2 regions of the Liberiplasma polymorphum genome follow, and region 1 is predicted to be linked to the other one. Evidence: a T-box and tRNA genes for the amino acid it is inferred to sense, from the RefSeq annotation. Region 1 holds a T-box; the other holds one or more tRNA genes.
The links. A T-box is a leader RNA that pairs with one kind of tRNA and senses whether it is charged. The one in region 1 lies ahead of tyrS (tyrosine--tRNA ligase), so its partner is inferred to be a tRNA-Tyr.
Positions count from the first base shown of each region.

Region 2: it has a tRNA-Tyr gene. The T-box ahead of tyrS (tyrosine--tRNA ligase) is inferred to sense a tRNA for this amino acid. The anticodon was not compared.

Region 1 is NZ_JBIOAG010000003.1:42,669-50,714, reverse strand. Features, by position in the region: gene ACHAJD_RS01335 (heavy metal translocating P-type ATPase) at 1-1,817, shown strand, start outside; gene ACHAJD_RS01330 (ArsR/SmtB family transcription factor) at 1,814-2,101, shown strand; gene ACHAJD_RS01325 (hypothetical protein) at 2,328-2,999, shown strand; gene ACHAJD_RS01320 (hypothetical protein) at 3,080-3,796, shown strand; gene tyrS (tyrosine--tRNA ligase) at 3,855-5,093, opposite strand; T-box leader at 5,129-5,324, opposite strand; gene ACHAJD_RS01310 (LacI family DNA-binding transcriptional regulator) at 5,321-6,322, opposite strand; gene rplS (50S ribosomal protein L19) at 6,438-6,785, opposite strand; gene trmD (tRNA (guanosine(37)-N1)-methyltransferase TrmD) at 6,891-7,592, opposite strand; gene rimM (ribosome maturation factor RimM) at 7,589-8,046, opposite strand, start outside.
Region 2 is NZ_JBIOAG010000014.1:27,246-35,291, reverse strand. Features, by position in the region: gene ACHAJD_RS04815 (ABC transporter ATP-binding protein) at 1-332, shown strand, start outside; gene ACHAJD_RS04810 (ABC transporter permease) at 316-1,080, shown strand; gene mgsA (methylglyoxal synthase) at 1,107-1,478, opposite strand; gene ACHAJD_RS04800 (acyl-[acyl-carrier-protein] thioesterase) at 1,560-2,276, shown strand; gene ACHAJD_RS04795 (thioredoxin family protein) at 2,294-2,608, opposite strand; gene ACHAJD_RS04790 (heavy-metal-associated domain-containing protein) at 2,747-2,935, shown strand; tRNA gene ACHAJD_RS04785 (tRNA-Tyr) at 3,042-3,125, shown strand; tRNA gene ACHAJD_RS04780 (tRNA-Trp) at 3,131-3,205, shown strand; gene hutH (histidine ammonia-lyase) at 3,367-4,887, shown strand; gene hutU (urocanate hydratase) at 4,869-6,905, shown strand; gene ftcD (glutamate formimidoyltransferase) at 6,907-7,872, shown strand; gene hutI (imidazolonepropionase) at 7,877-8,046, shown strand, end outside.

The DNA.
Region 1 (8,046 bases):
TTATAAAAAATAATTGGCTCATGTTATTGGGTATTTTAATCTTCGTTATTGGCTATTTACCAGATGTTTATTTAAATTTAGTCAGGGCCAATCCACTTTACTGGGCTGGTTATTTTATCATTTCCCATAAAATCGCATTAAAAACGTATCGAGGGATCAGACGAAAAGACTTTTTCAATGAAAATACGCTTATGTTCATTGCAACATTCGCTGCTATGACTATTGAGAAACCTTTCGAAGCCATCCTCGTTATTTTATTTTATACTTTAGGCGAACACTTACAACACCGTGCTATTCATCGTTCTAAACAAGAAATTAATAGCTTAATGGATTTACATATTGATTATGCAAATGTTTTAAGTGAAGAAAAAAAATGGGTAATTAAAGATCCATTATCCATAAAAGTCGATGATATCTTACTCGTTAAAAACGGTGAAAAAATCCCTGTAGATGGGATTGTGATTAAAGGTTCTACTTCTTTAAATACCAGTGCTTTAACTGGGGAATCAAAGCTGCAATATGTTAAAGAAAAAGATTATATTAGAAGTGGAAATATTAATGTTGGTGGCGTTATTGAAATGCGTGCTAGAAAAGAATATCAAAATTCTACCATTGCGCGCATTATTGATTTAATCGAAAACGCGACCAATAAAAAATCACCTACTGAAAATTTTATTACACGATTCGCACGCTTTTACACACCATTTGTAACCGTTGCTGCATTACTCATGTTTTCAATTCCTTCGATTATAGATCCAGCCAATACAAGTGAGTATATTTTTAGAGCTGCTACTTTCTTAGTTATTAGTTGTCCGTGTGCACTTGTCTTATCGATTCCATTATCTTATTTTGCTGGTATTGGCGCTAGTGCGCGTCATGGTATCTTATTTAAAGGGTCTAACTTTCTAGATATGATGCATCAAGTTGAAATTATTGGGATGGATAAAACAGGTACGATTACCCACGGAAACTTTGTCGTTGATGGCTACACAAGTTTAGAAACTTTAAGACTTGCAGCCTCATTAGAACAATATTCCAATCATCCGATTGCGCAAAGTGTCGTCAGTGCTTATCAAGGCGAACTTGAACATTTTGAAAATGTTGTTGAAGTTCCGGGTTATGGCATTAAATCAAAAACAAACGGCGATGTTTATTTTGTAGGAAGTCGTACGTTCTTACTTAATGAAGGGATTGAAGTTAAAGACCCTAAAGATACTGCTGGAACCAATGTTTTTGTTGCACATAATGATACCTATATTGGACGCGTCGTTGTAAAAGATCAAATTAAAGCCTCTTCTGTTCGCATTATTAAACACTTAAATCGTAGATTTCATATTGTTATGTTAACCGGTGATAATAAGGATACTGCTAGTGAAGTTGCTTATGAACTTGGTGGTATTGATTACCGACATAGTTTATTACCAGAAGATAAAATTAAAGAGTTTGAACTACTAATTAGTAGTAAACCTAAAATGTATGTTGGTGATGGGATTAACGATGCCCCTTTATTAAAAGCTGCTGATATCGGCGTTGCGATGGGTAATGGTTCTGAAATAGCCATTGATGTAGCGGATGTTATCATCATGGATGATGATGTTAAAACACTTAAAAAGGCATTTACAATCTCAGATCAAACTAGACGTATAGTCTATCAAAATATTATATTAAGTTTAGGTGTTAAATTTTTATTCTTAATATTAGCTAGTTTCGGTATTGCAACTATGCTTATGGCTATATTTGCCGATGTCGGAATCACGTTAATTGCGGTTATGAATTCGTTAAGACTTATTTATGGAAGGAAGATTAGAAAAAGATGAAAAAAATAGATCAAATTAAAGATACTGTAAAGTTGTTTAAAATATTTAGTGATGAAACAAGGTTACGCATCATTGCACTTTTATCTGAGAGTGAATACTGTGTTCAAGAAATTTCAGATACCTTAAAAATGAGCCAGTCTTCTATATCACATCAGTTGAAACTTTTAAGAGATTTAAATGTTGTAAAAACCAGAAGAGAAGGAAAAAACATTTTTTACAGTCTTAAAGATGAACATATAAAAGAAATTTATCTCATTGGCTATGCCCATGCGAATGAATGTTAAGGCCATTTGGCCTTTTTATTTTTGCTATTTACTGTTATCATAAATAATATAAAATAATACAATGCTATTGTCGTTATTGCTGGAGAAATATCACCTACTAATTATTTCATTGCAACCATATTTAACTTAATGATCTTGTCTTCTTACTTAATTACAGTATATGTTGTCTATAAAATAAGTCAAACATCAGAACCTACGGCATTAGAATCGTAACAGAGGAGGCATTATGTCAACACCAAACAAACATTACATTTCAAAAAGTATGACGCAGTTCTATTTAGCTTATGTGATCATCTTATTCACTTTTATTGTTATTGATCGCTACGCTATGATTCAGGCTGTTTTTTTAGATAACTTTGCACTTTATATACGAACAAGAGGGTTATCTAATATATTAGGCGTTTTATATAGACTCATTTTTGTATTGTTTTTGTATGGTATTTATGAAGAGTTAAAACCGAAAATTAAACATAAACTGTTTCGACCTTTATTTATATCGCTACTTGTGATTCATATCGTGCAGTCCGTTATTTGGATTACTGGATTATTATTAGCTAATTATCCACACAATCCTTACATCGTTATATTATCTAGTATAATTCAAACGATAAGTAATGGATTATCGATGATACTAGTTATTATATTAGTCATTGGTTTATTTACGGTATTTCGCAAACTATTTCCAAAACTCACTTTACTTGGTTTCATTTATATTACACTTTACATAAGACTATTTTTTACAATGATTTTTATTAATGCCTATTTTCAACCTGAGTCATATTTCATAATAACCTCTATTACACAGGGGTTATCATTAATAGGCTCCTTATTACTTTTTATTATTATAAAAAAGATAAACAAGCCGTATTTACCTAATGAAATCAATGAAAAAGCCTAAAAATAGGCTTTTTTTCTATTTCATATAGTCTTTAATTATGATAAAATGGTAAAAGTATGAACATTTACGGAGGATAAAAAATGCAAAATACAGTTCAATCAAAACGTGTTATTACAAACACAACGTTAATTATTTACGGCATTCTTGCTTACATTACCACTTTACCTCAACTAAGCTATTTAACACTGATTCGAGCCCTATATTCAGGTAGTATAACTGGAGATGTTCCTGTACAATTTGGATTCATATATTTGCCACTAAACATTTTAAGTTATGTTATTACTATTGTTCTTGCAATTGTTATCTATAGTAGAGTAAAACCATCAGTTCACCGTTCCCAATTATTTAATATGTTATTCATGGTGTACTTAATAACATTAATTCTTGGTTTCATTTTGTTTTTTATTCATAATTTACTCTTTTTTGTTGGGAGTAATATGGGGTACGAACTGTTTTTACTAATAAATCGTCTCTATGCAATGGCTACTTTGGTACTACTTGTGAGCACACTCTTAGTGTTTATTATTGGTTTGATTGGTATAGTACACCCTCAATTTAGTAATATAAGTGTAATACTTGGAACCATTTACATTCTATTAATAATACTTACAAAAATCTTAAGTAATCTAAATGTAGCAAGCAGTATCGATCAACACTTTAGAATGATGATTAATATTCTTTATCTGGAGCAATTAAATATATTAGTTGCTGTATTTTTCTTAGCAAGTTTGAAAACCCACAAGATAAACGAAGAGAAAAATGTTAATGATGTTTTCTCATCAGATTTTAGTTACTAATAAATCGTTTAAAATCATAAAAAAAGAACAATTTTTCTATAAAATTGTTCTTTTTTCATTAAATATGCTTGATTACGCCGTAAAGTTTTTTACCTCTTTTTATAATCGTGTAAGTATTAAATAAGGCGTTTTCTTTTTTGATCATGAAAGTTTCATCAGTTACTTTGTCTTGATTAACGGTTACAGCGTTTCCACTAACAAATTGTCTTGCTTCACGTTTACTACTTGCAAGACTTAATTCAATGAGTGCATCCATAATGTTCAAAGGTTCACTAATTTCGATACTTTTAACCCCTTTAAATCCCATTTCGATTTCTTCTAAAGAAAGCTTACTAATATCGTTACTGAATAATGCTTGCGTGATGTTTTGAACTTGTTTTAACGCTTCTTCACTATGAACAAGTGCTGTAAGTTCTTCTGCGACTGCTTTTTGTGCATGACGTAAGTGTGGTGTTTCTTTCATTAAGTGTTCTATTGTATGGATTTCTTCTTTAGATACTGAGGTAAACTGACGAAGTCTAAGTAATGCCTCTTCATCTTCAAGATTAATCCAGTATTGGTAAAATTCATAAGGTGAGGTGCGAAGTGGATCAAGCCAAATGGTCCCACCCGCAGTTTTACCAAATTTAGTTCCGTCAGGTTTAGTAATTAAAGGAATGACTAATCCGTAAGCTTTTTCTTCAGGGCCAATCGCTTTTCTAATTAATTCTAATCCTGCCGTGATATTGCCCCATTGATCTTGTCCGCCGATTTGTAGCTTACAATTATGCGTTTTATATAATTCCATAAAGTCTAACGACTGCACAATCTGGTAAGTAAATTCTGTGAAGCTTATACCTGTTTCTAAGCGACTTTTAACAGAATCCTTGCTCAGCATATAGTTAAGACCGAAATGCTTTCCTATGTCACGTAAGAACGTAATTAAATCAAGTTTTTTAACCCAATCATAGTTGTTTACAACTTGTGCATCCGGTAAGATTTTTCTGACTTGATTCGCAAGGGCTTCACCGTTAGCCATGGTTTCTTCAAGCGTAAGTAAATTACGCTCTTCACTTTTACCACTTGGATCGCCAATTAATCCTGTAGCCCCACCAATTAGTAAAATAGGGTTGTGACCATGTTCGGTCATTCTTTTTGCGACTAAGTAAGTAACTAAGTGTCCAATGTGTAAACTATCAGCCGTTGGATCTGCGCCTAAGTAAAATGTTAATTTCTCTTTTTCTATTTGTTCTTCTAGTTGGTCATCAGTTAATGCATATAATAAGCCTCTAAATTTTAATTCTTCGATTAATTTCATGTTTTTTCCTCCTAAAATATAAAAAGGTGGCTCCTAAAAAGGACGAACTTCCGTTCGCGGTACCACCTTCATTCTACGTATGTAGCTCTTAATTGGGTAACGGGTCTACCGGCTGTAGTTTTATTACAGCAACTTCTAAGTGTATTTCGCAAGCTTTACTCTTAGTTTCCACCAACCACTAAGTCTCTATTAATAAAGTGGTTTGCTACTTCGCTTATGCATCGTTTTTATTTTGTTGAATCGCGTAAGATTAAACTGTGTTCTAACATCACGCGGCGTTCAGTAATTTCTTCACTGTTCATAAGTTTAGTTAATAGACGCATGCCTACTGCACCGATATCATAAATTGGCACATCAACACAAGATAGTTTAGGTCTCGAAAGAAGGGCATATTTGGTGTTTTGGAATCCCGCCACACTAATGTTTTCTGGAATGCGAACGTTGTTAGCACGTGCAACATTCATAAACGAAACCGCGATAGAGTCACGTACTGCAACAATACCATCGACTTTATGCTCTTTAAAATATTCATTAAAATGCTCTGTGTTAATACTAATTCTACCAGAAGTACGCATGATTTTAGGTGCAAGTGATGCTTCTTGTAATGCACGCAGGTAGCCTGCTTCTTTTAAATCGTTAACCATATATTTACGGACAGTTGATACCATGTAAATATTTTTTCGACCTTCTTGAATAAGTTTTTTAGTGATTTCATAACCAGCTTTTTCATAATCAATTGAAACACTAGGAATTTCATCGCTATTTGGATAGATCGTATTGGTTAAAACAATCGGAATTTGATGTTCGTTTTTAACATTTAATAAAAACTCATATTGTTTATCGGTAATTTCATCATTTAAGTATAAAATACCGTCTACTTGTGAGGCAACGATTTCTTTTAATATATCTTCTTCTGGTGTATCTTCGCTGTCTAAGATATAAAGAAGTATAGAATACTTATAAACGCGTGCAATATCTGCAATCCCGTTCATCATCTCTGCAATAGATGCACGAGACATATCCGGTACTAATACCGCAACCGTTGTTGATTTACGACTCGCTAACCCTTTTGCGAATGCGTTTGGCTTATAACCAAGTTCTTCAATGACTCTTAAAACACGCTCTCTAGTTTCTGGTTTGACCTTTTCTGGATTATTAATCGCTCTTGATACGGTCGCTAGAGAAACGCGTGCTGCACCTGCAACATCATAAATAGTTGCTTTACTCATAATACCACCTTCTTTGAAGAATATTATAGCAGTTAATGAAAATGTTTTCAAACTATTTTCATAGCTTTTTTGTTAATAATGATTAAAAAAAGCCTTTTTCCAAAGGCTTTTTTTATTATCTACGTTCTTTAATACGAGATGCTTTAGCTGAAAGTCCACGAATGTAGTGTAATTTAGCGCGTCTAACTTTACCTCTTCTTACGACGACAATTGAGTCAATTGATGGTGAATGAACAGGAAATGTTCTTTCTACACCAACTCCGTAAGAAATTTTACGTACGGTAAATGTTTCTGATACGCCACTACCTTGACGTTTAATCACAAGTCCTTCAAATACCTGGAGACGCTCTCTGTTTCCCTCTTTGATTTTAACGGAAACCTTTACGTTATCTCCTGGATTAAATACAGGAACATCTGATTTGATATAGTCTTTCGTGACTTCGCTGATAAGATGTTGAGACATGAAATCACTCCTTTTTCTAATCAATGTTCATAGAATAATTAATCCAGCGGAACACGATGTTTTTAACAGCGAAATGATTATATCATATGTCATGACAACATGCAACTATTTGCCTGAACTTTTTTCAGGTTTTGTGTATTTTTCATAAAGGTCTTCACGGCGTTCTTTAGTGCGTTTTAAACTTTCTGTTTTACGCCATGCTTCAATTTGTTGATGGTTACCTGAGAGTAAGACCTCAGGGACTGCTTTTCCTTCAAATTCTCTTGGTCTTGTATATTGTGGATATTCCAGTAAGCCATCAGAAAATGAATCAAACTCATGAGAGGCTTCTTTGTTTAAAATTCCTGGAATCAATCTTATGGTACTATCAATAATTGCAAGCGCTGCAATTTCTCCACCCGTTAATACATAATCACCTATGGATATTTCTAAATCAAAGTAGGGTCTGATGCGTTCATCGAATCCTTCATAATGACCACATAATATGATTAAATGATTTTCTTTACTTAGTTTATCTGCATCTTTTTGTTCATACTTTATGCCTTGTGGTGTCATCATGATCTTTAAAGCATTTTCATAGTTTTCTATACTTCTTAATGCGCGAATGACTGGTTCTACTTGTAAAACCATCCCAGCGCCACCACCATAAGGATAATCGTCAACTTTTTTGTGTTTATTTAATGTAAATTCTCTAAAATCAATGACGTTTATGGTGAGTTTTTCTTCATAGATTGCACGGCCGATAATCGATTCTTTGATCACCGGTGTAATCATATCAGGAAAAATCGTTAATACATCAATCCTCATAACAAGCCTTCCATTTCAATGATAACAATTTTATCTTCTGTTACTTCTTTAACAAATTCTTTTCTAAATGGAATGAGTGCATCTTTTTTATTTTCTCTTTCTACGACTAACATTTCACCTTGTGGCATATCACGAACTTCTTTAACTAATCCAATTAATGTATCCGTATAGACTTTTAAGCCTATTAAATCAGAATAATAGTACGCATCTTCTTCTAATGCTTCTCTATCACTATCTTTAACTAAGAGTTCACAGGTTTTAAACTTAAGGACCTCATCAATGTTATTGAACTCTTCAAAAGTTAATACATCAAGTGTGCTTTTTGGAAAATACCCTTTTACCGTAACTTCTAGCACTTCATTTTTTAGTTGAATATAGAGTTTATTTCCTTTTTTATAACGAGACTCTTTAAAGTCCGAGTCTGTTTTTACTGTTACTGCACCGTTAATTCCGT
Region 2 (8,046 bases), on a different contig from region 1:
AAGTATGTGACCGTATTGGGCTAATTGATAAAGGAAAAATCATCTTAGAAGAATCCATTCAAACAGTTATAAAAAAACGACATGCGATTGGGCATTATTTAGAGGCAAACATTACTAATAGCGCATTGCTTGAACTCATTCAAGCTTCGACTTTTACAATTGATGAACGCCTTCATGAGACTGGGATTGTTTATTCATTAAAAAAACCAGCGTATCACATGAGTTTATTAAAGTATCTAATTGATAAAAATGTAGAAATTTTGACGTTAAAAAAACATGAGAAAACTTTAGAAGACGTGTTTATTGAGGTGTTACATGAAAACAATCATTAAATATGATATGAACTATATGAAAAAAACGTCAAAATTTTTAGTTATCGGCATACTCGGTATATTTTTAGCAGGACTTAGTACAATAACAGCTAAGTACTTTAATCAAATTATGGAATATGCTCTAAGACAAGAAGGAATAGAAATTACCTTACCACCTTCTACTGTAAATGAAGCATATGTTCAATTTTTTACTAACTTTACGCAGATATATTTTATGGTAATTCTATTTATTGGTGTTGCTTATTTTACACACGATCTTACAAAAGGACATTATCCGCTAATATTTAGTAAACCTATTAAACGACGTGACTATATACTATCTAAAAGTTTAATATTTTCATTAACAATTGTAGTTAGTTTAGTTCTTGCCAGTGTATTTTTTGTCTACTATACTTATATACTCTTTGGAACATTTGATTTTATAAAATTCTTGTTTGCATTAACTGCATTTACTGTATATATCCTACTTATTGTTCATTTCGCACTTTATTTTTCTACACTATTCAAGAACTATTTAACGCCACTTGTCCTTAGTTTAGCAGTCTTCTTCTTGTTTTCTACACTTTCAATATTTGATATGGGGTTATTTAAGTATATGCCATATCAGTTAATGGGGTATAGTATGAAGATTATGAGCGAAAATATCATACCCCTTGATATTTGGATAAGTATTATCTTGTCAGTAGGTATAATAAAGTTGTTGATTTATCTTAGCATTAAGCGCTTTAGTAAGCGCTCGTTGGTATAAAAATAAGAACTAGAAATAAATAATTTCTAGTTCTTTTCTTTTAAAGCTTTAATAAATAACTCTGCGGTTTTAAAGTTAGAGGCTAGTGGAATTTGGTATACATCACTTAACCTAAATAATGCTGATACATCTGGTTCATGCGGTTGTGCTGTTAGGGGATCTCTAAAGAAAAATATCATGTCTATTTCACCATTAGCAACACGGGCACCAATTTCTTGGTCACCACCTAGTGGACCGGATTTAAAACAGTGGACATTTAATCCTGTAGATCGTTGAACTATAGATCCTGTTGTACCTGTTGCGAAAAGTTCATAACCTCTTAACACCTCTACATACTTCATACAGAAGTGAACCATATCATCTTTTTTCTTATCATGTGCTATTAAAGCAATTTTCATCGAACCACCTCTATACTATTATAAGCCATTTTCATTACTTTATATCAAAATTATTGTGCTATAATATAACAGGTGATAAAAATGTATGAAAAAAACTATAAAATGGAACGCTTCTATACCGATAAACATAAGAACTTACTCATAGGACAAGTATTTCATTTTCTAAACGATATTATGGAATACAATGCAGATAGCTATGGTGCTGGCGAGGATTACCATATTAAAAGAGATTTAGCTTGGGTATTAGTTGAATATGATATAACTATTCATCAATTGCCAGTTGCAGATCAAGAAGTAATCATAGGGACATTACCTTATTCATTTAAACGTATGTTTGGCTATAGGGTGTATCACTTTAAGGATTTAAATGGAACCCTATTAATAGAAGGTAAAGCCAAATTTGTTCTAATTAATATAAAGACAAAAGAACTTGTAAAACCTGATAAAGCATTACTCAGTTTGTTTAAAGATGCACACCAAGAACCGGTTGCTTTACCTTTTGACAAAGTAGAAGCAACCAAATCAAATCTTTTATATCAGAAAAAGACTCAAGTGTTGCATACACATATCGATGTAAATGAACACATGAATAACGCTTATTACGTTGATTTAGCGTACAATTTTTTAGATGAGGATACATTAAAATCATCTCAAATTAAACGCATTAAAGTAGCCTATAAAAAAGAGGCATTAATCAATGAAAATCTCTTCATTAACTACTACCTTGAAAATAATGGCTTACTTGCAGATATTACAAATGGAAAAGATACATTTTGTACAGTATATTTTATAAAATAAGCGCGATATGCGCTTTTTTATTGTTCCAAATAGGCTTTTAGTAAACGGTTAATTTTATCGATATTAATAAATCTGGATTCCCTTAGTAACTCTTTACCTTCTGAATAGATAAGTACAGTAGGTACACTAAATATAACGTATTCACCTCTAAATTGATCTATATCATCTACATAAATTTGGAACTGTTCAAACTGATCTAAATACTGAACACGGTTAAGTAAATGGTCATTAATCATTTGACATGTTGAACACGAATGTGTTTTGGCCACTATCATCACTAAAGGGCTATTTAAAATGGATTGCACTTCATTATAATTGATTATTGTTTTCATAGGTCACATCCTCTTTATAGTTAGTATAGAAACTAATTTTATATTTGTCAATACAATTACTTTATAATAGCGTGGTTTAATTGAAAAAAAAGGTGTAATATTGTATTATAAGACTATAAACAATAAAGGAGCGATAACATGAAGTATGAAGTTTCTAATATGACATGTAATCATTGTAAAAAAAGAATTGAGGACACTTTAAGTGAGTCAGGTGTTTCAAAGTTTGAAGTATTACTTGAAGAAAAAGCACTCATTGTCAGTTCAAATGAATTAGATGATGAAGCGATAAAATCATTAATAATGTCTAAAGGTTATGATATAAAATAAGCGAGAAATCGCTTATTTTTTTAACCAAGAAATTTATTTAAAAACCGGTTGATTTTAAAAGGGTGCTTTGATATAATAAGATAGCGCAAAATAGGTGCGCATTCTCGGAGGGGTAGCGAAGTGGTTAAACGCGGCAGACTGTAAATCTGTTCCTTAGGGTTCGGCGGTTCAAATCCGTCCCCCTCCACCATTTCTAGGGGTGTGGTGTCAACGGTAGCACAGCGGTCTCCAAAACCGTTAGTACGGGTTCGAATCCTGTCACCCCTGCCAATTTATATCCTTTAATTAGGTAAAAAAAACAGCTTTTAAACCCCGCATATTTATAAGCTGTTTTTTTTATGATTATAGAGCGTTTACTTTCATGTAAACGCTTTTATTTTTGCCTTTATTATGATATTATTATACCGATATCAATACACTGGAGGACTAGTATGATTAAACTAAATGGGAACGAATTAACATTAGAAGCCTTTATTAAAGTGACCAGAGGATATGCTTTAGTAGAAATAGATGAAGCGTCTAAAAATAAAGTCACAACCTCGCGTGAAACAATAGAAAAAATTATAGACAGTAAAAGTGTAGTTTATGGAATAAATACAGGATTCGGTAAGTTAAGCGATGTTCGTATTTCATGTGATGATGTTGATCAGTTACAAGAGAACCTTTTAAAGAGTCACGCTTGTGGCATTGGCAATATCTTTAGTGAAGAAATTATACGTGGGATGTTATTGCTACGTGTTAATGCATTAATAAAAGGCTATAGCGGCATAAGATTAGAAACCGTCATGAAAATGGTGACTTTTTTAAATGAAGGTATTACACCAATTGTTTATGAACAAGGTTCACTTGGGGCAAGTGGGGATTTAGTACCACTTGCACATATGGCTTTACCACTTATTGGACTTGGTGAGGTATTTTATAAAGGGGAAAGATTATCGGCGGTTGAAGCGTTGAAACGAGCAGATATAAAACCGCTAGAATCATTAAAGGCAAAAGAAGGGTTAGCACTCATTAATGGTACACAAGCTATGACGAGTGTTGGGGCGCATGCACTTTATGATGCATTCAATCTTCTCCATACTGCTAATATCTCTGCAGCCTTAACATTTGAGGCGTTAGAAGGGATTATAGACGTCTTTGATGAAAAGATTCACCTGATAAGAAATCAAGAAGGTCAAATTGAAATCGCCAAGCAAATGTTGCATTTACTAGATGGCAGTAAAAACGTGACCCATCAAGGTGATAAACGCGTTCAAGATGCCTATTCTTTAAGATGTGTACCTCAAGTTCATGGGGCAACACTAGATACACTTTTATTTATTAAAGACAAAGTAGAACGTGAAATGAATGCAGCCACAGACAATCCAGTTGTATTTGATGATGGAAAAGCGCTTAGTGCTGGGAATTTTCATGGACAAGTCATTGCTTTACCAATGGACTATCTAGCGATTGCTGTAAGTGAAATTGCAAACATTTCAGAGCGTAGATTAGAGCGTTTAGTTAATCCCGCACTTAATCAAGATTTACCACCATTCTTAGTAAAAGACAAAGGGCTTAACTCGGGATTTATGATTATTCAATATACAGCTGCTTCTTTAGTGAGTGAAAATAAAGTATTATCCCATCCGGCTAGTGTTGATTCGATTCCTTCAAGTGGAAATCAAGAAGATCATGTATCAATGGGGACAATCTCTGCAAGAAAAGCACTAAAAGTTATAGAACAATCAAGACAAGTTGTTGGTATGGAAATATTAACCGCTTTACAAGCACTAGACTTTAGAGGAAAAGATGGACTTAGCCCAATCCTAAAAGATGTTTATAAAACGGTAAGGGCGTTTGTACCATTTATAGAAAAAGATACTATCATGCACCCTTATATTGTTAGCTGCGAAACCCTAATTAAAGAAAATAAATTCTATAAGGAGGGAAATCCATGGATAATACATTCATAAAAGCGCATCAACTGTTTACATTAGCTGATATTTTTCCAACATTACCAAATAAAGTAGCATTTGAAAAAGGTATAAGAAGAGCACCAAAAAGAAACTTGAACTTAACTGAAGATGAAGTCGTTTTAGCTCTTCAAAATGCATTAAGATATGTTCCGGAAAATTGGCATGAACGATTAGAGGAAGAATTTTTAGATGAACTATTAACCTATGGTAGAATTTATGGCTATCGTTTTAGACCAAAGTCGCTGATTAAAGGAAAGTCTATAGATGCTTATGTTGCAAATACATTAGAAGGGAAAGCCTTCCAAGTAATGATTGATAATAACTTGGATTTTGATATTGCCTTATATCCATATGAGCTAGTGACGTACGGAGAAACAGGACAAGTCTTTCAAAACTGGATGCAGTATCAACTTGTTAAAAAATATTTGCAGGTTCTAAAAAAAGATGAAACATTAGTCATCATATCTGGCCATCCCCTTGGAATTTTTAAATCATTTGAACATGCACCAAGAGTGATGTTAACTAATGGATTAATGGTTGGACTATATAATGATTTAGATAACTTTAACCGTGCGGCAAGTTTAGGTGTAGCTAATTACGGTCAAATGACTGCAGGTGGTTGGATGTACATTGGACCACAAGGCATTGTTCATGGAACATATTCTACACTACTAAATGCTGGAAGAAGTAAATTACAAATACCGAACGATCAAAACTTAGCTGGGGTTTTGTTTCTATCCAGTGGACTTGGTGGTATGAGTGGCGCACAAGGAAAAGCCACAAAAATAGCAGGTGGGGTTGGATTAGTCGCTGAGGTTGATTTATCTCGTATTAAAACCCGCTATGAACAAGGATGGGTAGATGAAGTTACAAAGACACCCCAAGAAGCTTTTGAACGCGCCTCTTACTATAAAAATAAGAAAAAAGGTGTGAGTTTAGCTTATCATGGTAATGTAGTAGAACTACTAGAATACGCCGTTTCCCATGATATTCATATCGAATTGTTAAGTGATCAAACAAGTTGTCACAATGTTTATGATGGTGGTTATACACCACAAGGTTTATCATTTGAAGAACGTACTAAATTGTTAAAAGAAGATCAGGCACAATTTATTGAGAAAGTTAAAGAAGGTCTTGTTAGACATTACCATGCAATTTTAGCATTAACTAAAAAAGGGACTTATTTCTTTGATTATGGTAATAGCTTCATGAAAGCCGTTTTTGATGCTGGTGTTGTTGAAATATGTAAGAATAAGAAAAACGACTTAGATGGCTTTATATGGCCAAGTTACGTAGAAGATATTATGGGCCCTGTACTGTTTGATTACGGGTATGGGCCGTTTAGATGGGTCTGTTTATCTGGAAAAAATGAAGATTTAGATAAAACAGATAAAGCCGCAATGGATGCTATAGACCCCAATAGACGTTTCCAAGATTTAGATAATTACAATTGGATTAAAGATGCTAAGAAAAATGCCCTCGTTGTGGGTACAAAAGCGCGTATTTTATATCAAGATGCTTGGGGTCGTATGAATATCGCCTTAAAATTTAATGATATGGTGAGAAATGGCGAAGTCGGACCAATTATGTTAGGAAGAGACCACCACGATACAGGTGGGACTGATTCACCATTTAGAGAAACCTCAAATATTAAAGATGGTTCTAATATTATGAGTGAGATGGCTACCCATATATTTGCTGGAAATGCTGCTAGAGGAATGAGTTTAGTTGCACTACATAATGGCGGTGGTGTTGGTATCTCAAAAGCAGTTAATGGTGGCTATGGTATGGTATTAGATGGAAGTAATCAAACAGATGAGATATTGAAAAGCGCCATGCTATGGGATGTTATGGGCGGTGTGTCAAGAAGAGCTTGGGCTAGAAATCCACACGCTATAGAAACTAGTGCTATATTTAATGATAAAAAAGACGGTCATATTACCTTACCTTACCTGACCGATGAAGATCGTCTTAAGAAATTAGTTAAAAAACATTACATTAAAGGAGGCTACTAATATGAAACGTATTGTTCAATGTGTCCCTAATTTTTCTGAGGGAAAAGATTTAGAACTTATTGATAAAATTGTAGAACCACTTAAGAATCAAGAAGGATTCAAACTAATCAGTTATGAGCCAGATAAAGATTATAATCGCACAGTAGTAACCTTACTAGGAGACCCATCTTCAATGATTGAACCGTTGATTAAGTTTATGGCTAAAGTAACTAAACATGTAGACATGAACAAGCAAAAAGGGGAACATCCCCGTATGGGCGCAACTGATGTGGTGCCTTTCATACCAATTCAAAATATTACCATGGAAGAATGTGCAGAAATTGCTAACGAAATGGGCAAACTCATTAGTGATACACTAAATATTCCTGTATTCATGTATGCCGAAGCTGCAAAAAAAGCGGATAGAAAAAGTTTACCATCAATTCGCAAAGGCGAGTTTGAAGGAATGAAAGATAAAATAAAAGAAGAAAACTGGCATCCAGACTATGGAAATCCTGAAATTCATCCAACAGCGGGCGTTACAGGTGTTGGTGCGCGTATGCCGTTAATTGCCTACAATATTGACTTGGCTACAGAAGATATTGAAGTTGCTAAAAGAATCGCAAAAGCGATTCGTGGTTCAAGTGGTGGATTTAAACATATACAAGCAGGTCCCGTTTATTTAAATGAAAGAAAACATGTACAAGTCACGATGAATATTTTAAACTATAAACAAAACCCTATCTACCGTATCTTTGAAACAGTCATCATGGAAGCGAAACGTGAACATGTTGAAGTGCCTAATACAGAAATCGTAGGACTAATTCCAAAAGATACAATTCTTAGATCGTTAGAATATTATTTTGATGTACATAATATTAAGCATGCACAACCGCTTACTATTGAGCAAATTACCGCATTTGCAAAAGAGTATTTAAAATTTAGAGACTTTGATACACTTAAAATTATTGAAGCCAATATGGAGTGATTTTATGAAGGCTAGTCTTATCGTATATAACATTGGCACTTTATTAACACCTAAAAACGTGGGAAACCCCTTAAAAGGGCCATCTATGAATGATGTCATTCAACTTGAAAACGCCTATATTGCGATTAAAGATGATAAAATTATTGAAGTTGGCATTGGTGATTTTGATCGGTA